3 regions of the Lysinibacillus sp. RS10 genome follow, and region 3 is predicted to be linked to each of the others. Evidence: riboswitches for the same ligand, from Rfam matches in the RefSeq annotation. Region 3 holds a riboswitch; each other region holds the start of a gene.
What was found. Region 3 has a riboswitch for thiamine pyrophosphate ahead of thiM (hydroxyethylthiazole kinase). Riboswitches for the same ligand answer to the same signal wherever they lie in the genome.
Positions count from the first base shown of each region.

Region 1: it holds a riboswitch for thiamine pyrophosphate, as region 3 does, so the genes downstream of both, ACB089_RS11900 (ABC transporter substrate-binding protein) here and thiM (hydroxyethylthiazole kinase) in region 3, are expected to answer to the same signal.
Region 2: it holds a riboswitch for thiamine pyrophosphate, as region 3 does, so the genes downstream of both, thiT (energy-coupled thiamine transporter ThiT) here and thiM (hydroxyethylthiazole kinase) in region 3, are expected to answer to the same signal.

Region 1 is NZ_CP167122.1:2,319,896-2,327,422, reverse strand. It holds gene ACB089_RS11930 (cation acetate symporter) at 1-826, shown strand, start outside; gene ACB089_RS11925 (hypothetical protein) at 925-1,107, shown strand; gene ACB089_RS11920 (TatD family hydrolase) at 1,490-2,239, opposite strand; gene ACB089_RS11915 (ABC transporter ATP-binding protein) at 2,229-2,978, opposite strand; gene ACB089_RS11910 (ABC transporter permease) at 2,956-3,726, opposite strand; gene ACB089_RS11905 (MTH1187 family thiamine-binding protein) at 3,726-4,016, opposite strand; gene ACB089_RS11900 (ABC transporter substrate-binding protein) at 4,018-5,031, opposite strand; TPP riboswitch at 5,199-5,309, opposite strand; gene ACB089_RS11895 (RNA polymerase sigma factor) at 5,496-5,987, shown strand; gene ACB089_RS11890 (sigma factor regulator N-terminal domain-containing protein) at 5,987-6,898, shown strand; gene ACB089_RS11885 (protein phosphatase 2C domain-containing protein) at 7,319-7,527, opposite strand, start outside.
Region 2 is NZ_CP167122.1:543,521-551,047, forward strand. It holds gene ACB089_RS02760 (LutB/LldF family L-lactate oxidation iron-sulfur protein) at 1-347, opposite strand, end outside; gene ACB089_RS02765 ((Fe-S)-binding protein) at 347-1,081, opposite strand; gene ACB089_RS02770 (GntP family permease) at 1,113-2,426, opposite strand; gene ACB089_RS02775 (helix-turn-helix domain-containing protein) at 2,539-4,329, opposite strand; gene ACB089_RS02780 (DUF4870 domain-containing protein) at 4,631-4,963, opposite strand; TPP riboswitch at 5,087-5,194, shown strand; gene thiT (energy-coupled thiamine transporter ThiT) at 5,352-5,912, shown strand; gene map (type I methionyl aminopeptidase) at 6,192-6,947, shown strand; gene ACB089_RS02795 (hypothetical protein) at 6,989-7,527, opposite strand, start outside.
Region 3 is NZ_CP167122.1:1,109,340-1,116,866, reverse strand. It holds gene ACB089_RS05755 (universal stress protein) at 6-455, shown strand; gene ACB089_RS05750 (class I SAM-dependent methyltransferase) at 501-1,430, opposite strand; gene tpx (thiol peroxidase) at 1,520-2,023, opposite strand; gene ACB089_RS05740 (RDD family protein) at 2,260-2,877, opposite strand; gene sppA (signal peptide peptidase SppA) at 2,890-3,903, opposite strand; gene mbcS (acyl-CoA synthetase MbcS) at 4,100-5,674, opposite strand; TPP riboswitch at 5,862-5,960, shown strand; gene thiM (hydroxyethylthiazole kinase) at 6,049-6,804, shown strand; partial or broken gene thiD (bifunctional hydroxymethylpyrimidine kinase/phosphomethylpyrimidine kinase) at 6,804-7,527, shown strand, end outside.

The sequences.
Region 1 (7,527 bases), 1.2 Mb from region 3:
TTTAGTTTTAGGTACAGCTGGTCTTCCACATATCTTAATGCGTTTCTTCACTGTAAAAGATGCGAAAACTGCTCGTTCTTCAGTTATTTGGGCTACTTGGATTGTTGGTATCTTCTACGTACTTACTATCTTCCTAGGTTTTGGTGCAGCTAAATTCGTTGGTAAAGATGCGATTATTGAAGCGAACGCTGCTGGTAACATGGCTGCCCCACTTCTTGCAGAAGCACTTGGTGGCGACATCCTATTCTCATTCGTATGTGCGGTAGCTTTCGCGACAATCTTAGCGGTAGTAGCTGGTCTTGTACTTTCTGGTGCATCTGCCCTGTCACATGATATTTATGGACAAATCATTAAAAAAGGCAAAGTTACAGAAAAAGAGCAAGTACTTGCAGCACGTATTGGTTCTATTACAATCGCTATTATTTCTATCTTATTAGCGCTTGGTGCACAAACATTAAACGTAGCGTTCTTAGTATCACTTGCATTCTGTATTGCAGGTTCAGCTAACCTTCCTGTAATCATCTATACAATTTACTGGAAACGCTTTAATACAGCTGGTGCTGTAACGGCAATGTTAACAGGTTTAATCTCTGCATTAGTACTTGTAGCAGTTTCACCAAACATCTGGAATCCAGTTGAAGGAAAAGCCATTTTCGTAGGTAAACCGTTAATTATGTTAACGAACCCAGCTTTAATCTCTGTACCACTTGGTTTCCTTGGAGGTTTCATTGGAACATTACTTTCTAAAGAATCAGATGCCAAAAAATATCGTGAAGTGGAAGTTAAAGCAAACACAGGTATTTCTGTACAGGATGTATCTCACTAATCATATGACAACCGCCTCGTAAGTTACATACTTACGAGGTTTTACTTTTTCTTCCGTATTAGGTACTATATTTACAAAACCAGTTGGAGGTAATGATCATGACACAATCAAAAGCAAAAAAGAAACGCATGCATGTAAAGCGCACGAAAGGGAAGGACGTTGAAAAAAATCGTCAGTTCTCCCCTTTCAGCACACATGAACGACTAACAAAAACAAAAAAAGAAAGCATCGACCAAGATTATACAAAGCATAGAAAACCCAACCACTCTGAGGATTATTAGTGGTTGGGTTTTGATTTTAATGAGCCATCCTGAGGTGGCTGATCATAATGATAAAGTCACCCCTAATAAATTAATAGCTGAAAAAAGTTCTAGCATTTTAATATGAAATTACTGTTTGCATCTGATCATTTGTTGAGTTAATAAATAGATCCCTTTTTAAACTTTCGCTTAATAGTGGACGTTCCTTTAAACACCTTCGTAACCGTATGTAGGCTATCGTGATTCTACTATTTTTTATCAGCGATGATTGAGGGTTTATCAGCGATTCTGGCACTTTTATCAGCGATGTTGGAGATTTATCAGCGATGCTGGCACTTTTATCAGCGATTCTATTACTTTTAAAAAACACAGCTACTCTTTAAAAGAACAGCTGTGTTTTTTGCTATAAATTATAAAATGTTGTCGTATTATTTGTTATGATGTGTGCCGCTTCCTGCGTTTTGATCCCCTTTATTGAAGCAATAACCTCAATAGAATGATCCATCATCCAAGGAGACGTCCGTTTATTGTTAAAAGGACCTTCAAACGGCCATGGTCCATCTGTTTCTACCATCATCAGCTCGATTGGGTATCTTTTGATAAGCTGTTGAATCTCCGCTTCATACGTACAATCAGGCGTGACAGAAATGAAGTACCCATTAGAAATCATCCGTTCAATCACTTTGTCATCGCCTTTAAACCAATGAAAATGTGCTTTCGTTACATGATGCTTTTCCAACAAATCACAAGCAATAGCCGCATCCTCATAAACGGCATGTAAAACAACTGGTTTATGTAAGTCCTTCGCCAGCATAATAAAACGTTCTAACAATGCCACATACGGACGATCATCAATAGCCTTCTCTTGTTTCAAATAATAAGGTAATCCGACCTCACCAATCGCTACCATATCATGAGCATGCTGGCGTATCCAAGTAAATAATGCCTCTTCCTCCTCAGCACTCGGTAACGCTTGTTCAGGATGAAAACCAAATGCAGCCTTGATCTTTGCATAGGTTTTCGACAACTTCAACGTTTTTTCACACGATGGAAGGTTCATACTCACGGCAATCACATGGTCAACTTCCTCTAGTAAAGCCGGTATAGTACTTTCCTTATACTGCTCTAAATGAATATGCGCATCAATCAACATTTACGTCATCCTTTTCTTCTTTTAAATACATAAATAACTGTTGCTTTAAAGCAGTAAACGTTGTGGAATGGCGAATTTCCTCTGTTCGCGGTCTAGCAAAAGGAACGAGTATTTCTTTTTTAACCGTAGCTGGTCTTTTCGTTAAGACAATGATGCGATCGGCTAAAAAAAGCGCTTCCTCGATACTATGCGTCACAAATAGAATTGATTTTCGGTATTCCTCCCATATCGATAAAAGCCACGCCTGCATTTCAAGCCTTGTAAATTCATCAAGTGCAGAGAACGGCTCATCTAGGCATAATATGGGCTTATCACTGACGATGGCACGAATAAATGATACTCGTTGTTGCATACCGCCAGACAGCTCATTTGGATACGCATTTTCAAACGATGCAAGTCCCACTTTGTCTAACCATTCCTTAGCACGTTCAATATTCGGTTTTTGCTGCAGCTCCTCAACAATCGTGACATTTTCTACTATCGTACGCCACGGCAGTAAGCATGGCTGCTGAGGCATATAGCCAATCGTTCCTCTTTTTTGCTGGATATCTGTCCCGTTTAATAAGATAGCTCCCTTATCAATGGAAGACACACCACCAATTAATTGAAAGAGTGTACTTTTTCCACTTCCTGATGGACCAATAATCGCAACAAATTCCCCATCCTTCACTTCAAAAGATAAATTACGAATAACTTGAAGAGAATCAAATGATTTATCAATGTTTTGAATGCTGAGCATGTAATCCTCTCCCCTTCACGACAAGCTTTTCTATTAATCGAATAACACTAAATAATAGTAAACTTAAAAAAACAATGGCAAAAATCGCTACAAATACGCGGTCTGTTCGAAATGAAGACTGTGCTAATGTCATATAGACACCAATCCCCTTTTTCGCCCCTAGCCATTCTGCAATAACAGCTCCCATTACGCTATAGGTTGCTGCAATCTTAATGCCTGAAAAAATTGCTGGATACGCGTACGGCCATTCTAGCTTCCAAAAGGTTTGTGCTTTCGTTGCACCGATCATCTCAAAATAATGCTTCAGCTCCGGCGAGGTTTGACGGAAGCCATCCATTGCCGAGATCACAATGGGGAAAAAGCACACGAGGCAAATAATAATAAGCTTTGGCAATAAACCAAATCCAAACCAAATGATTAATAACGGTGCTAGGACGAGCACAGGGACATTTTGTGACATTATGAGAATAGGGTAAAATAGCTCCCGAATAAACGTAAAACGATGTAATATCACAGCAACCGTTAGCCCGAACAATATCCCAATGGCAAGACCTAGAAGTGCTAGTTGAACAGTTGCTAATGCATGCGGCAAGAACGTATCATACGATTGAAAACCTTCTTTCAAAATGGCACTCGGTGCAGGCAATAGCCAATGAGGAATGTCTGCAAAACGGACAATTAGTTCCCATATAGATAAGAGGAAGGCGATAAAAATTATCGTCCTTCCTTGTTTTATTGCCGACCTCATCAATGGTATTTCTCCGTTAACGTCTCCATTTTAATACCTGATGGCTGATATAAAATTTTCACTTGTGTAATAACATTGATCGCACCAAGTTCAATCATTTTAACATTCATTTTTTCAATGATTTGTAGCAACGACGATAGCTCACCCTCCATCGTCGTTTCGAGCGGGTGTACTTCATATTTCACTCCTGATGCGTCAATAATAGCAATTGCCGCATCGACATAAGGGATCACATCTTCATATTTTTCAGTTTTCGGGATAATTTGTACGCTTACTAATGAATTTGCCATGCTATTTTGTCTCCTTTTTCGGTAAAAAGTCGTTTGTAAATGCTTGTTCTGCGTTAAATTCGCCCTCTAAAACCTTGTTGCTAGCCATCCATTTAGCGTAGTTTTCCCAAACAGTCAGCTTTTGCTCACCCCATTGAGCGGCATCGTCTTGATATTTATCTGCTAGCCATTCCTGACTTTTATGCACAAGCTCTTTATCTAAGTCAGGTACCGCTTCTAATAAAATATCAGCTGCCTCACTTGGATGACTTATCGCATATTCATAGCCCTTTGTAGTAGCAGCGACAAATGCTTTTACCGTATCTGGATCATCCTTAATCATTTTTTCATTTGTAGCAAGTACAGGCGTATAATAATCAAGCTGATCGCTATAATCTGTTAAATAAAGCATGTTCAGCTTTTCACCACGAAGTTCTGCTTCAATGCCTGTCCATGCATAATAAATCCACGCAAAATCAATATCCTTTTGCATCATTGTGAAGAAATCTAAATCGCCTGCATTAACAATATCTAGCTTATTAATATCCGCATTTTCTGTTTGCATAAGTGATTGTAGGACAGCCTGTTCAACCGGTGCACCCCAACCACCATATGTTTTCCCTTCAAAATCTTTAGGTGACTTAATCCCTTTAGATGCTATTGACGCAAAGCCAGAAGTATTATGTTGAATAATCGCTGCAATTGATACTAAAGGTACACCCTGCACACGTGCCTGTGTAATTCCTTCCTGATAGCTTACACCAAACTGTGCCTTACCAGACGCCACTAGCTGATCAGCACCCGTTTCGCCAGGTAATAAAATCTCAACATCTAAGCCCTGTTCCCTAAAGTAACCAAGTTTCTCCGCTACATATAACCCTGTGTGATTTGTGTTCGGTGTCCAATCTAGCACGACCGATACCTTTTTTAATGCATTCGCATCGTTTTTACCCTTAGTATCCTTTGTCTCCTCTTTTTCGCTACAGCCGACAAGTGTTAAAAGCGCAGCCATTAGGATCAATAACCATTTTTTCATGCTGAATCCTCCTAGGAAGTAATTTGAAAGTGTTCATGAACGAATGTTTTAACCAGAAGAAAGCGTATCCACAGTCAGTATGCACCCAAGGTTATCGCATATAACAAAAACATAAAAAAACGCCTAGGATTCCCCCAGACGTTTTACAATCAGTATCAAAAATTTTCTTTTTTTGAATAGATGTTCCCTCCGCTGGTACGAGCCAAATCAGGTTCAAAGGGTCAGCGTCTATCGGACACAATCTCAGCTGGCAACTACCAGCCCCCCTACATTCTTTCCATATGAACTTTTCGAGATTATTATAACCATATCTATCTTTAAAAGACAAGGCTCTATTTCATATTTAATGTAATGTCATTTCAGAAGGCACTGTGAAACACAGCCTTTATTCTATAATAACTTTATATGTAAGTGTATACATTTGTGATTACTCATTCGTTGTATAAGTGTAAGGAGGACCAACAATGAGAAAAGAAAATGAACTGACCTCCTATCTAATCCATTTAGGAGAGGAAGTGTTCAAACTATTACGAATGAAAGGAGCTAATAAAGAAGATGCAGAGGATATCATTCAAAACACCTTTTACAAAGTTTACACACTATTGGATGACCTAACTGAGAGTAATCTGCGTCCATGGTTTTTCAGAGTAGCACTTAATCAATATATTGACTTGAAAAGGAAAAAGGAGCATAAGAACATTTACATCACTGAGGAAATATATTCAAAGCTCCAACACATCGATGATCACTTTGAAAAATTGCTAAATAAGGATGAGATTTTCTATTTATTAAAAGACATAAAAAAAGAATATAAAGAAATATTCTTTTTAAAGTATTACTATGATTTTTCATATGAAGAAATTGCTAATTTGTTAGATATTCAAGTAGATAGCGTCAAGCAAAAATTATATCGCGCACGTAAATGCATTCACTCAAAAATAGGAGGTACATATTAATGGAAACTTCGTTAAATGACGCTTTAAAAAAAGCTAAGCGAAAACAATTATTAAAAATTATCATCACTTCAATTATTGTAGTACTACTTCTCTGCCCTATTTTTTATAAAATAGGTAACTACTTTGCAGCAAAAAGTTCTAACAGACTGCACGAACAGCTTTTTTTACATAATGCTATTGCTGAACCTAATATTCAAATCGACTCTCAAGTAACGAGTAATTCTTCCATGTTTGGTGGAAACATTATCACAAACCGTTCGAAGAATATTAATGGTTATGTCGTTCCATGGAGCACGCTTACAAGTTCATACGGTTGGCTTCGCCTCAATATTGATACGAACGAGTTAGTACCAGGGTTTTATTGGTCTGATACAGAGTACTATGAGTACGATAAACAGACAAAAACTAAATCAGCGACATTTTATCATCCATCCATTCAAAAATACTTTGACGATGTACCAAACGAACTAGGCGAAATTTCGCAACTGGAGAATCACGTTGCAGAAGTTGCCGTTTCTTTCAACAAACCTTATACATTACAAGAAATACAAGGGAAAATTCCTAGCAATTTAAACATCGTATGGTTATATATGACTTCCCGAATTACGGATGAAAGTAATGGACCTGCTGGTTTAGAGGTTTATGGCTTTGATCCAGCCGATTCACCGAAAGAGGCCTACGATGACTTTATTGATACACTTCAAGAATATGATGCGAATAAAAATGACGAAACCATCCAAGCGTTTTTAAATTCAAATAAAGATAAACGGTTTGAGGAAGTGAAAATTTTAGGGGTCATGCTCACTGGCAAAACAAATAATTTTAAAGCCTTAGAGAATCAAGATTTTATCCGTGGTGCTTCAGTAGGCGCCACTGCACCAATCGTTCCTTATATTAAGCCAGAAAAATAAAGTAAAGAGACCAGATATCAAAGGTCTGATCGATCCCTAGATTATTCTAAAATAAATCTAGAGTGAAAATTTTACTGTTATAGTATGATAACGTTAAAGTTTATTCAGCATTTAGAAGATGATATTGAACTACGGAATGAGGAAAGTATCTTTTTCTTTTATCTGGCGTCTTATAATGCTAACGTATATGTTATTTCTGTAGGAATGTGATAAAAAAGTGTTAACGGCACTTCCCTTGATTTCTCAAAAATATTTAGCACAGCATCATCAAATTGTCTTTGTAGATTTATTGAGAACAAGTATAAAAAAGAGACCTTTCTGATTTTTGGAAAGGTCTCTTTTGTTCTCCATAAGTGTGTGCAACTTACTATTAACGGGTTCGATTCACAGGAAAAAACAAATACTAATTAGCCATACTAATCAGTATTTGTTTGCATGTTGATTACTTGGTATAGTAGCTTCCTTTAGAATGTTTACTTTCCAAGAAATTATGGTAGTACTATCTCTGACATTATTTTCTTGGATGTTTTTCAACATTGATTTAATGCTTTCTTCATCTTTAGAATGAAAGAAAGCATGATCAATTGTTGTTGGGTTTGAATATGGTTCATTAGGGCATTCAATTAGAC
Region 2 (7,527 bases), 570 kb from region 3:
ACCATTGACTTTGATTTAACGATTTTTTTGGCTTGCTTTTTATTAGCGACTTCAGCGATATAGACTTGGGCTTCTTCCGCAGTGGCTGCAAAGAAAACGTGACCACCACGTGCAGCGACCTGTTCACTTAGCTGTGTTAAATAGTAATCTAGGTTTGCAAGTACATGCTGACGAATCTCTTCACCTAGGGAACGCCATTCCTCCCAATTACCAAGCTCCTCGGTAGCCAATTGACGATTTGTTTCTAATCGGTCTTGTGCACCTGAAACGGCACTACGCATAAAGGTATTTTGTATGCCTTCTCCAACACGATTATTAAAAGATTCATTGCCGACCTTCATTGGCATTATGCACGCACCTCCGCTTTTCGAGAATTTAAAATTTCAGCTATATGAAGTACTTGTATATGTGCACCTAATCGTTCCGCACGACCGCGAATATTCATTAAACAGCCTTCATCTGCGCCAACTAAATAAGTGGCACCTGTTTCAATAATATGCTGCACCTTTTCATCAACCATTTGCTCAGAAATAGGTGTCATTTTAACCGAGAATGTACCACCGAAACCACAGCAAGTTGTTTTGTTAGGTAGCTCTGTATACGTCAAACCTTTCACATTGTCTAGTAATGTGAAAGGCGCGCTTTTTACACCAAGTAAACGTGTCATATGGCAGGACATATGATAGGTCACATTTCCATTGAAACTAGCACCCACGTCTGTAATGCCAAGAACCTCTACGATAAATTGTGTTAATTCATAAGTTTTGTTAGCCAATCTTTTTGCACGAGCCGACCATTGAGCATCGTCTGCAAAAACTTTTTCATATTCGCGGAACATATAAGCACAAGAACCAGAAGGACAGACAATATATTCAGCATTATCAAATGCTGTTATCATGTTTTTCATTGCTTCCTTTGCTTCTTTAACATAGCCGGAGTTGTAGGCAGGTTGCCCGCAGCAAATTTGCCCTTTTGGAAATATGACTTCACAGCCAAGATGTTCTAGAAGTTCTACAGTTGCTTTGCCCACATTTGTTTGAAACATATCTACTAAACATGTTGCGAAAAGTGAGACTTTCATGTTTGTTCATCTCCTACTGTTTAATTAATATTTACGAATAAATTAAGATCGCAGCAATTAATGCAGGAATTGCCGCCACAAGAGGCCCAATTACTGAAACGAAAAATATATGTTTGTAGGCATCTTTATGTGTTAAACCTATAACTGCCAGTACAGTAATAACGGCACCATTGTGTGGTAATGAATCTAAACTACCGGAGGCAATTGTCGCAATGCGATGAAGTGCCTCTGGATTAATACCTAGATCTAAATAAGTTTGAGCCAGTGTTTCCATCGCAATTCCAAGTCCACCAGAGGCAGTACCGGTAATCCCTGCAAGTGCCGCAATAGCGACATAAAGAGAAATTAAAGGACTTCCTGGTATGTTGGCCAGCATTTCTGTTATTACCCCAAAACCAGCTGTCGCTGCAATAACGGTGCCGTAACCAACATCAGCGCTTGTATTGACGATAGGTAAAACGGTATTTGTTGCTCCTACATTAATTGCTTGTAATTTGTTGTCTATGTATTTCCAAAAGATAATGATGGAAACAAGTACTGTAAGCATTAATGTGTAGAGAATATCTACTTTAAAGACGTTTAATGTAACAATTAAGAAGATTGGTGGCAAAATACTTAAGATAAAAGGTGGTAATTTTCTCTCGCTTGCCTCAAAAGCTTTTGAATCCTGTTTTTCTGGATTTTTCATATTTTCATAAGTTTCACCACGCGCCTCAGATTTAGACAATTGACGTTTTAAATAGAAGCAATTAAAAAGAATAATAGTAATCGTAGCAACAATCCCAACAACCGGTGCTGCAGTAGCTGTTGTACCTAAATATTTCGTTGGGATAATGTTTTGTACAGATGGTGAACCAGGAAGCATAGTCATCGTAAAGGTTGCCATGCCAAAGAAAAATGCTCCTGTAAATAGATGCCAAGGTATATTCATAGCTTTAAATAATGGCTTAGCAATTGGTAAAATAGCGAAAATAACAACGTATGTATTAATGCCACCTAATGTTAAAAAAGCACAAATGATGACGACTGCCATTAGCGCGTTAAATTTACTATGACGTCCCATAATATTTAAAAGTTTTTCTGCTATTGCACGAGCAGCGCCACTATCATCCATAAATTTACCGAAAATTGCGGCAAATAAGAAGATGAGGTAGTAATTTTTCATAAAGTTTATGAACCCGCTCATATAGTTGTCCTGTAGTGAATCTAAAATAGGCATTTGATTTAAAATGATGACGATTAAACTGGCAATTGGCGCAATAATAATGATACTGAAACCACGTAGTGCTAGAAAAATTAATAAAGCCAGTGAAGCAATAATCGTAAACAAACTCCACATTTCCATTCCTGTTAAGCCCCCCTTGCTTAATACAAATATTCTGAAAATTCAACAAGTATGGTTTAGTATAACAATGAATACTAATAAAATACTATGTAAAAACAGACAAAGATAAGAACTACACTTTGTCTGTTTTGGCCAACTTTGCGTTCTGTAAGTAGGAAAGCATATAGATTGCGAGATTTAATTCAAACATAGTTTTCCCGTTTTGTTCATCAATTTCTATCAATGAAAAAATTGTCTGAAGTCTATATTTGATGGTGTTTAGGTGTACAAAGCATGCCTCGGCTGTTTGTTTGCGATTCTGATTATTCTCGAAAAATACCTTTAATGTATATAACAAATCAGTTTTATGCTGTTTGTCATATTTGATAATGGGTCCAAGTTTCATCTCTACATATTCTGCCATTTCCTGTGGGTCGTTATTTAAGAAAAGGGTGTAAGGTCCAAGCTTATCGTAGGATAAAATGAACGGTGCTTGTTCGAGTGTTTGTAAATAGTCTATGCACTTTTTTGAGTCCCGGTAAGAACTGGAGATATTTTCAATTGAGTCGAAGTGTCTCCCAAGGCCAACCATAAACGAAAGTGAATTGTACTTTTTAGAATCCTGATCGAGGAGCTTGAAGAAATGTTGAATGCTTTCTTTAAATTGTTCAACTGGTTCTCTTAGATTGTTCATAAATAAAAAATGGTAGTGCGAATCATGTTCTGAGATGAAAACTGGTAAGGAAAATAAACGTGTTAAACGATAGAGCAGCTTACTAAATTGTTGCTGCTTTTTTTTAGTTTGAGCAACACCATACTTACTTCCTTCAAGCTGTAGAGTAGCACATAAATAATGGGTAGCTTGTTGGGCTTCTTGGCGTTTATAAAAGGCATTAAAATTCAAGTTTAGTAGCTGTTGTAACAAATAACCATCATATTTAAAAGAAATTTCAAGCTCCTTTTCCTCCTCTGCTAATTGTAAGGCGAAAAGAGCACTTGCCTGTTCTACTGCGAATAAATCTAGAGGATCCATCTGTAAATGGTGATCCATAACAATCAACAGTATTCCTATAACACCCCGCTCTATATGGATGGGAAACAAATAGCTTACATACATTTCATGGTTGATGGGTATATGTACTTGATGTCGCACGCACTGCTGAACAACTGTATGAAGATGCTCTGATTCTTGCTCTTTTAAAATTTCGGTTGCAAGCTTTGCTGTTGAAGAAGATGCGACAAGTAAATCGTAAAAATCAGTGATAATAGCTACAGACTGTCCTAGTAAGGAAGCGAGTGTATCAATCATTTCGTTTAGTCGGCCTCGTGTTAAAGAGACACGTGTTAAAGCATTATAAATACGTTTAGAACGCTCATTTTGAGTAAATAATTTTGCGTTTTCGATGGCAATCGAGGACTGATTTGCAAATGCTTGTAGCATTGTTAAATCACTATTCTCAAACTGTGTATCTCCTGAAAAGTTAACAATCGTTAACACGCCTATACATGAATTACTTTTATCAAGAAGCGGAGCACAAACAGCACTTTTCGGGTAAGTAAAATCACCGACTGCTTTTGTATAGTTTTCTTCATACTGTGGAAATAAATCGGCCATGTTTTCAGTTACATCATCGCTAGAGTGGAATCTAAATGCCTTTTTTTGAGAGAATACTTTTCCAGTCATCCCTTCATTTGAGGCAAGGTGAATTTTCTTCAAGTAAGCTAGATCATAACCAATAGCATGCTTAGCAATTAAACGATTTGTTTCTGTATTTAACATAAACAGCACACCTGCATCAGCACCTTTAATCACATGGAGTACTTCACTAATAAGTTTTTCTAACACTTGGTCTATATCGAGTGTTGAGGTTAGGACCTGCGCAGCGTTAACCAAGCTCATTAATTGTTTTTCGGTATTTATCATAAACAGCTCCTCATGTGTATTGCTAAATTTTATTTTACAGTGCCATATAGAAGATAGCGAACTGTTAATTAGCGAAAAATAAAGAATCTGCTGAAAAAAGTAAGCAGATTCTTGTTATTAACCCTATTTATAGATGTTTTTGGAGTGATTAGTCGTTGCTTTCTTTGTAGCGATTACTTTTTTTACAATCGGGATCACGATAGGTGCTAATTTTACGGCGGTTTTAACAACTTTAGATACTTTCATAAAAATAACAGCTCCTTTGACTATTAGTACTACCCGTTAAATACCGTAATGAAACTTATCGAATAACGCGAACGGCTTGAACAATATTCCAAATGACGATTCCTAGAGTGATGAGTAAGTAAATTGCCATTGAAGCAAACCAGATGATAAGAAACGTAGTGCTGTCTGAGTTCGAGTCAAAATTGTTCAATGATAAGGTTGAGAAAACAAAGACGGCAAAGAAGATAATTCCAAACACGAATGGAATTAAATGTGATATAAGTGCTCGGATAGAGTTTTTCTTTACGGAGTCATCTTTTGAAACAAAGTACACTACTAATGGCACAATAACAGGTGCGAAAAAAATACTGAGATAACTAAAGGCAGATAAAGTTTTTTGGTTCTCCATAGTTGTACCTCCTTTTTATATATTTACGCATGAAAAGCGGCAAAGTTTCAAAAAAAAAGTTGGAAGAGGTTGTAATCATCACCATGTTTTCGTACAATGAGGTTGTTCGAATAATTTAGATGTAACGACCACAAGGGGAGCTGATGATGTCAGCTGAGACTGGGCACGTAATGCCTTGACTCTTTGAACCTGTAAGTTAACGCTTGCGTAGGGATGTGGATAGAAACTGACACTTTTACGATGTGAGGCTCTGTCCTGACATCGTTTTTCTTTATTCAGCCGAAAGCGTGCCGAATGAAGATGAAAGCTATTGATGTCAGATAGGGACATATCAGCGCATTTCTATTCCTTCTCTTGTATCCTACATCGGAACAAAGGAGAGAATAATATGGACAATAAACGATTATTAATGCTTGTGGAAATTGCGATATTCGCAGCGATTGGCCTTGTGCTCGATCAAGTTTCCTTTAAAGTATGGGCACAAGGTGGCTCTGTTAGCCTAGTGATGGTGCCAATTATTTTAATAGCATTCCGTTGGGGCCTTATTCCAGGGCTAACAACGGGCTTACTAATTGGTGTTATGCAGACAATGTTTGGTGCTACAATTGTACATTGGCTTCAAGGATTACTCGATTATGGTGTTGCCTTCACAGTAGTTGGTTTAGCGGCTGTTGTTCGCCAACCAGTGCTTGAAGCTGCTAAAAATTTAAACAAAACAAAAATGGCGCTTTATATTATTTTAGGAACTGTATTCGCAGGGTTTTTACGTTATGCTGCACATACAACTGCTGGCGCTGTGTTTTTCTCAGAGTATGCTGGCGATCAAAATGCATGGATTTATTCAATCATCTATAATGGTACATATATGCTGCCAGCAACGGTTTTAACAGCAATTGTCGGAGTCCTGTTATTTACAGCAGCTCCTCAATTAATGCAACGAAAATCATAATTATTATGCCCTTCACATGAGTGGAGGGTTTTTTTTGCCAGTTAGGGATGACATTTGTTGAAAAGTATACAATGTATATAAGTTGATCTTCGTTCCGACTGAACGCCCCTAGGAAAGCGCCCAGTCGGAACGGAAATCAACCACACGTTAAGATGATGAGCCTGTTTTTTAGCACTTTACAATTTAAGATGGCATATAATAATTAAAGCGTTTAGCGTTTTTTGTATAAAAAGTTATGTTATATTAATGAATAGATATTAGATGAAAGGGACGTTAAAAATGATCGTAAAAACGCAAGAAGAGATTGAAGCCTTTAAAAAAATCGGCCGTATTTGTGCTGAAATTCGTGAAGCAATGAAGGCAGCTACAAAACCAGGTGTAACAACACTTGAACTAGATGAAATTGCAGGCCATATGTTTGCTGAGGCAGGAGCAATTTCTGGACCTAAAGGGGAATATGATTTCCCAGGATACACATGTATTAGTGTGAATGAGGAAGTAGCACATGGTATTCCAGGTAAACGTGTGATTGAAGAGGGAGATATCGTAAACATTGATGTATCTGGTTCATTAAATGGCTACTTTGCAGATACGGGCATTTCATTTGTAGTTGGTGAAGGCTGTGAAGATAAAGAAAAACTGTGTCGTGTAGCTAAAAGTGCTTTTGATCGTGCAATGACAAAAGTAAAAGCTGGTTCAAAACTAAACCAAATCGGAAAAGCTGTTGAACGTGAAGCATATGCCAATGATTTAACAGTGATTATGAACCTAACAGGTCACGGTTTAGGTCGTTCGTTACACGATGAGCCAAATCATATTTTAAACTATTATGATGCATGGGATTCTACAATTATGAAAGAGGGTATGGTGCTTGCAGTCGAGCCCTTCATCTCAGCTAAAGCGGAGCATATTGTCGAAGCTGGTGATGGCTGGACATTCGTTACGCCAGACAAATCATTAGTTGCCCAAATTGAGCATTCCATTATCGTTACAAAGGATAAACCAATCATCTTAACAACATTAGATGAAGAATAATATACTTAGTTATGTAAAGACTAAAAATCCTGCAAACCAATTTATTTTTGGTAGGCAGGATTTTTTTTAATAAATAATATACCGACAAGTAGCACGCCACATAAAAATAAGGCTGCCGTTGTCACAAGTAGCTCATCCAAACCATTATGTAATGCGACTCCAACATAGGACCAGATAAATACACTTGGATACATAATATCAAAATGGTGGAATCGAATATGTAGCGCTATTGCGACTCCGATTGTCAGTAAAATAACTGCCCAAAGTGGATTACTAAGGCCAAAACCGTTCCATTGATAAGATGTTAGCGTAAAGCTTACGTTAGTCATTAGTATAAATGTAACCCATGCCAAGTAAATCGAGAAGGGTATACGACCTGAAGGTGAGTTATCGCTGAGAGGATACGTATTGTACAACAAAAATAAATACAGTACTAAAATAAACATACTAGCGATTGTCACGATAAATAGTTCGTGATGCCAAACAACAATTGTTAACGCCTGCATGATACATATGCTACTAAAGAGAACAGTCTGTTTAATAGTTGTCTTTTTAATATTCATGACTAACCAATAACCAA
Region 3 (7,527 bases):
TTCAAATGGCTAATCATTATAAAAGCATTGTAGTTGCAGTAGACGGTTCTAAGGAAGCTGAATACGCATTCCGTAAATCAATCGACGTTGCAAAACGTAACGAAGGTGCTGTCTTAAACCTAGTGAATGTTATTGACACACGTTCATTCGCTGCAATCGAAGCATATGACCGTTCAATTGCTGAACGCGCTCAAGCATTCTCTGAAGAATTATTAAATGGTTACAAAAAACAAGCTGAAGATGAAGGCATTGCAAACGTTAACCTTGTAATTGAATACGGCTCACCAAAAAATATTATTACAAAAGAGCTTTCTAAAATTGTAGACGCAGACTTAATCATTTGTGGTGCAACTGGTCTAAATGCAGTAGAACGCTTCCTAATCGGTTCTGTATCTGAAGCAATTGTACGCTCAGCTAAATGTGATGTACTTGTTATCCGTACACCTGAAAATTAATATGCAGTACATAAAAAGGTATCCTATTTTGGATACCTTTTTTACTTATTTACCTTCTTGCCACATTTTCACTTTTTCAAAGAACATAGCAAGAGCTTGTTTATTTTGCATATTTGGTACTTTTGCTAACAATACCTCTTTAGGCGCTTTGAAATCTGCACCTTGTTTTTGCAAAATCACAATACTTTTTTCAAGTGCTTTATTGGCGAACATTGTATCTGGTAATTGAATAATTGCCTGAATCCAAGCATGCTTTTGAATGTATTTATGCAGTTGTTTCGACTGCTCAGACTCAAAGAGATGGGTTGGTGCAAGGAAAAATAAGTAGCCTCCATCCTTTGTATAGTTAATGGACTGCTCAATAAATAAGTGATGTGCATAACTCATTCCTTCTGAAGGGCATAATTCATAATCTATTGCGACATCTTCATTCGGATAATAGCCAACTGGTAAATCACAAACAATTGCATCGACAGGATTTACTAATAGATCTTGTAAAGCATCTTGGCGATATAATGAAACTGGTTGCTCTGTTAAATCAGCGGTAGCAGCAGCTAAACGAATAAGTAGCTCATCAACCTCTACACCCGTTGCTTCTATTTTTTCATCTAATAAATTCATAACTGTTAGTAGTAAATTTCCTGTACCTACTGCTGGATCTAAAATAGAAATTTTTTCTGTTTCTAGACGATTCGCAAATATTTGCTCAACAAAATAACCAACTAATAACCCAAGAGTATCCGGTGTCATTTGGTGATTCGGTTGAGAGCCTTTTCGCATCCCTTTTAAAACAGCAATTTGAATCGCTTTACGTACATCTTCCTTTGTTGCACCATCTTGTGAAAAATTAACTTCCCCATCTAGCCATGCCTCTAAGCCATCTAAAATACCCTCAAGTAATGTAGTATTATGTTCTTTTTCTAACTTTTCAGCATGTTCATTTAGCATACCAAATAATTTTTCGATATTTTCCATACATAACTTCCTTTCAAGCAGAAAAGAGCCGTGACAAAAACTTGTCACAGCCCCTTTGTCTAGTAATATCTTAGCCTAAAATCAATAAATTATGCTAGTGCTTTTACAGCTGCAATTGCCGCTTCATAGTTTGGATGGTTTGTTGCCTCAGAAACATATTCCACATATGCCACTTTGTCATTTGCATCCACAACAAATACTGCACGTGTTAGAAGACGTAATTCTTGGATGTAGACACCGTATGCTTCACCAAATGACAGATCGCGGTGATCTGAAACTGTTTGAACAGCGTCAATGCCAGCTGCACCACACCAACGTTTTTGAGCAAACGGAAGGTCAACAGATACTGTATAGATCACTACATTATCACCTAAGCTTGCTGCTTCTTCATTAAAACGACGTGTTTGCGCATCGCATACACCAGTATCTAATGATGGTACTACACTAATTAAACGAATTTTCCCCTCTGAATCTTTTAAAGTGACAGGTGATAGATCATTCGCTAATACAGTGAAATTTGGTGCTTGGTCTCCAACCTTTACTTCATTACCTACAAGTGTTACTGGACCATTTTTAAATGTTACTTGTGCCATATAAACGCCTCCTAATCTTCATATGTACATAATATTACTAAATGAAGGGAATTAAATGCAACTGAGACAGCTTATCAAAAAAATTAATGGTTATCAATTAGACCTCCAAGGAGTCGCCCAGTCGGAACGAAGATCAACTAATATACAGGTCTTATATTTTTAAAAATGTCATCTGCTACTTTTGGTGATGAGCCAAAAACAAAGAGCTGTCTCAAGTAATGAGACAGCTCTAGCCACTATTCTTCGTTTTTTTCCTCTAGCTTTTCAGGTTCTGGTTTTTCCTCTAGAAGTACGGATTCAGTCTTTTCCTCTTTGATTGGCAAAGATGGTTGCACAACACTTTTTTCAATATAGACTTTTTCATGAACAACTGTTGTGTCTGCAAAATAATCATGTAGACCTTGATTGTTCGGTAAAATGACTATAAGAATATATAGGGGCATAAAAATGTTGTTGATGATGCGCCCTATCCAATCACGGAATAACACATCTGACCAAGTCAGCTTCTCATGTTTTAACGAAATAACACGTAATCCAAATATCATTTTCCCTAAGGTTTGCCCAAAAAATTTCGTCATTAATACGAAATAGCTGTAATAAAAAATAGCGGATATAATCGAAATTGGTGCATACCACACTGTTTCGGATAATGACCAATCCATTATATAAAAAATCGGGTTAACAAGAATTCCGATTACCGCTGTAATAATGAATCCATCCAATAAAAATGCCCAAAAACGTATCCAAAAGCCTGCCGTTTTTAATGCATAATTTTCATTCGTAATTGGCTTATCAATTAGGAGGGCATTCTCCATAGAGGGTGAACCTTGCATAACAATTTCATGGTTTGTCATTGTACTCCCTCCTTAGTATTCGCCATATAAGTACATCATTTTTGGTGCTTTATATTCCGTCATAATTTTCATCAACATTTTTTCTTCTGCTGATGGACCAAACATTGATCCAATCTTCATACCGACATACGATTGCAAACCACCCACATCATATGAATACTCAAATAATTGTGCATCCTCTAAACCAAAGTCTTCACGTAATGCCGCAACTGTTGCTTCCTCATCACCAATGTCATCAATTAAGCCTGCTTCAAGAGCCTTCGTACCGCTAAGAATTCGACCATCGGCAACTTTTTTCACATCAGCTTCAGACATATTACGCCCTTCTTCAACAATATCAACAAATTCCTCATATGATTCATTAATCATATCTTGCATCATAGCACGTTCTTCCGGTGTCACTTCACGCATTGGACTAAGCATATCCTTATGTGCACCAGATTTAAATGTTTCATATTTAAAACCAACTTTTTCAGCTAGTTTTTGATAATTAATGGATTGCATAATGACACCAATCGAACCTGTAATTGTATCACGTTGTGCAAATATTTTATCTGCAGGTGCTGAAATGTAATAACCACCTGATGCTGCCATTGAATCCATAGAAACATAAATCGGAATTTGTCGCTCCTCTTTAATTTTTAAGAGCTTTTTATAAATTTCTGCTGATTCCTTTACACCGCCACCTGGTGTATTAACACTTAAGACGATGCCTTGAACAGTATCATCAGATAAAATATTATCTAATTGATCTAAGAAAAATTGATGATCATACGCAACTGGTTGCCATAATGTACTTGAGCCAACATCTTGAATCGTACCATCAACCTTTAAGTATGCAATACGTTTATCCATATTGCCGTCTTCTTTAATCTCTTCCATTACCGCTAAATTATCCCCAGCTACCATGCTATCAAAATTACCAAAGAAATCCGATTTAAAAATTGCAAATATGGTGTTAATCCCCAATGAAAATACTAATAAGACACCTGCAATTATTAAAGCAGCCCACCTTTTAACATTCATAAATTTCCGCCTCCTCATCACGTTATACGATTGACATTCTAATTTGTTTCATTTTTTTGCAACAATAGGAAAATGTTTTAACCTATTCAACCTATATTACATTACCTAAAATCATGAAAAAAATCAAAGTTCATAAAAAAAGTACGAACTTTGATTTTCTTCAACATAATTCCCCAGGAAATTATGATTGACTAATTTATTTATTTTTTTCTTGTTCACGCAATTCGACACGACGAATTTTGCCTGATGAAGTCTTTGGTAGCTCAGTTACAAATTCTATCGCACGAGGATATTTATAAGGTGCAGTTAAAGTCTTTACATGATTTTGTAGTTTTTTAATCAGTGCTGCATTACCAATTTCTCCATCACGGAGCACTACAAATGCCTTTACAATATTTCCGCGAACTTCATCTGGACTCGCAACAACAGCAGCTTCTTTAACTGCTGGATGCTTCAATAATGCATCTTCTACTTCAAATGGACCTATCGTATAGCCAGAAGATATTATGACATCATCTCCACGTCCTTCAAACCAAAAATAACCATCTTCATCTTTATATGCACGATCTCCGGTTATATACCAATCGCCTCTAAATTGTAGATTTGTACGTTCTGGATCATTTAAATATTTTTTAAATAACGCAGGTGTTTCACGATGTACAGCAATGTCTCCAACTTCTCCAATTGCAACTGCCTTTCCGAAATCATCGATAATTTCAACAGTATTCCCCGGAGTAGGTTTACCCATCGAGCCAATTTTAGCTTTCGTCCCTACCATTGTACCAACAAGTAATGTATTTTCTGTTTGTCCATAGCCATCTCGTACTTGTAAATTCAAAACCTCCGAAAATACTTTTATCACTTCGCTATTTAATGGTTCACCCGCTGACACAGCCTGACGGACTGTACTTAAATTGAAATCTTGTAAACTTTCAAGTGCTGCCATAAATCGATATTCGGTTGGTGTACAGCACAGAATATTAATCTTGAATTTTTCAAGGAGTGTAAGGTATGTTGTTGCATCAAAGTGACCTTTGTAGACAAATGCTGTTGCACCACTTCCTAATGTAGCGAGAAACGGACTCCAAATCCATTTTTGCCAGCCTGGAGCTGCTGTAGCCCAAACAATGTCACCTTCTTGAACACCTAACCAATTCGGTGCAGTTGTTCGTAAGTGTGCATAACCCCAGCTATGTGTATGTACCGCTGCCTTTGGATTTCCTGTTGTACCACTCGTATAAGCTAAAAATGCAATGTCAGTACTCTTAGTAGGTGTGGAGCTTATGTAGGTTGTTGGTTGGCTTTGCATTTTTTCAAACAACGGCTGCCAAGATTCATGTGCATGACCAATGACAAATTGCTGTATGCCTTGCGAATTTTTAACAGCATCAAATTGCTCAATATAAGGTTCAAATACAACAACGCCTTTTGCATTTGCGTGATTGATTCGATATTCAATATCCTTAGTTCTCAACATTTCTGAACTTGGTATAATCGTTAACCCAGCCTTCAAGGCTCCAAGATAAACGATATACGCTTCAACTGATCTTGGCACCATGACTAAAATAACATCACCTTTTGTTAGACCATGTGATGTAAATACATGAGCTGCCTGATTAGCCTTTTTAAGTAAACTAGCATATGTAATGTACTGAATTTCTTCGTTTTCGTTATAAACTATTAATGCGCATTTTGTAGAATCCTGTGCATATTTTTCGATTTCCTCTGAAATGTTATACCACTCTGGTGCGATTAAATCTTGTCGTTTCATGGCAAATGCCCCCTTTTGCTATGCTCATTATAAAACTCAAATTTCATCATTTTCAATGAAAGGCACTCTAATTTGTTAAAGTCATGACAACTATCATGCTCTGCTATATGGCATCAGTCACGTCTTCGTTCAAAAAACTCTCTATTGAATACTCAAGAAAAATATGGTACATTTTGGTCAACTAAAAGCATAATTGCAGGGGGACTCATTTAGAGTTGAGAAGGTAAAACCTGACCCTTTGAACCTGTTAGTTAATACTGACGTAGGGAGCAATTCACATCTAATTACTGATGAAAGGCTCTTTTACGTGTTTTTTCTGCACGAAAATGAGCCTTTTTTGCACGCTTACGTCCATCCAATAAGGAGGACATAAATTGATATTTCATACGATCCGTAAACGAAATCCACTTATTCATTGCATTACTAATTATGTTGTAGCTAATTTCCAAGCAAATGGCTTATTAGCAATAGGTGCTTCTCCAGTAATGGCCGATGACAGTCATGAGGTTGAAGAAATGGTCGCTATTGCCTCAGGCTTATTGATAAATATCGGTACCCTAAATAATCAGATGAAAGAATCTATGCTACTCGCAGGAAAAAAAGCTAATGCTCTGGGCATTCCCGTTGTTTTAGATCCTGTTGCTGCAGGTGCAACAACTTACCGTAAACAGACGGTACAACAATTATTGAAGGAAATTAAATTTGCAGCGATTCGTTGTAATATTGGAGAGCTCGCGGCGATTGCCAATGTAGACTGGCAACAAAAAGGCGTAGATAGTGGTACTGGTTCAATTTCTCTAGAAATTGAGGCAAAGCAAATAGCTAAACTCTACAATTGTATTGTTATTGTGACCGGTGAAAAGGATTTTATAACTGATGGCGAACATCAGCAATGGATAACAGGTGGAAATTCTCAAATGACAGAAGTCACCGGAACAGGTTGTTTATTAAGTGCAATTTGTTGCGCTGCCTACTCCGCAGGGAATGAACCATATAACCAAATAGTCGATGCATTATCGCTTTATAAAAAAGTGGCAGAACAAGCTTCTTCTTCCACAGATTACATTGGCGATTTTCAAATTACAGTATTGAATGAACTACATCGCCTTTCCAAGGATGGTGAAAAATAATGCATATTGTAACGACAATTGCTGGTTCAGATAGTGGTGGCGGCGCAGGCATACAGGCTGATTTAAAAACATTTCAGGAATTAAAGGTCTTTGGGACATCTGTTATTACAGCTTTGACTGCCCAGAACACACTTGGTGTATCCGATGTCTTACCAATTGAAGTTAGCTTTGTTGAAAAACAACTTAAAGCACTAATAGAGGATTTTTCAATTAGTGCTGTTAAAACAGGAATGCTATTTTCCTCAGAAATCATTCAATCAATCGCACGTATTTTAGCCGAAGTAAATATTCCGCTAATTGTTGATCCTGTGGCGAAAGCTTATTACAGCAAGAAGCAATTGTTGCATTATGTAGTTATTTACTTCCTTTAGCAACAATCGTTACACCAAACATACCTGAAGTTGAAACACTTACTGGAAGAAAAATCAAAACGTTTGCAGATATTCAAGACGCGGCACACACCCTATTACAAATGGGTGTACAATGTGTCATCATTAAAGGTGGTCATTTAACAGATAATGATTATGCAATTGATTATGTATTTTTTGAAGATGGACAATCATTTTCCATGCAGTCCTCGCGTATTGCAACAAAAAATACACATGGAACAGGCTGTACGTTCTCTGCCGCACTCACTGCTTTTATTGGACGAGGATTTTCTATAAAAGAAGCGATTGTGGAAGCCAAAAAATATATTCAATTAGCCATAACTTATGATTTATC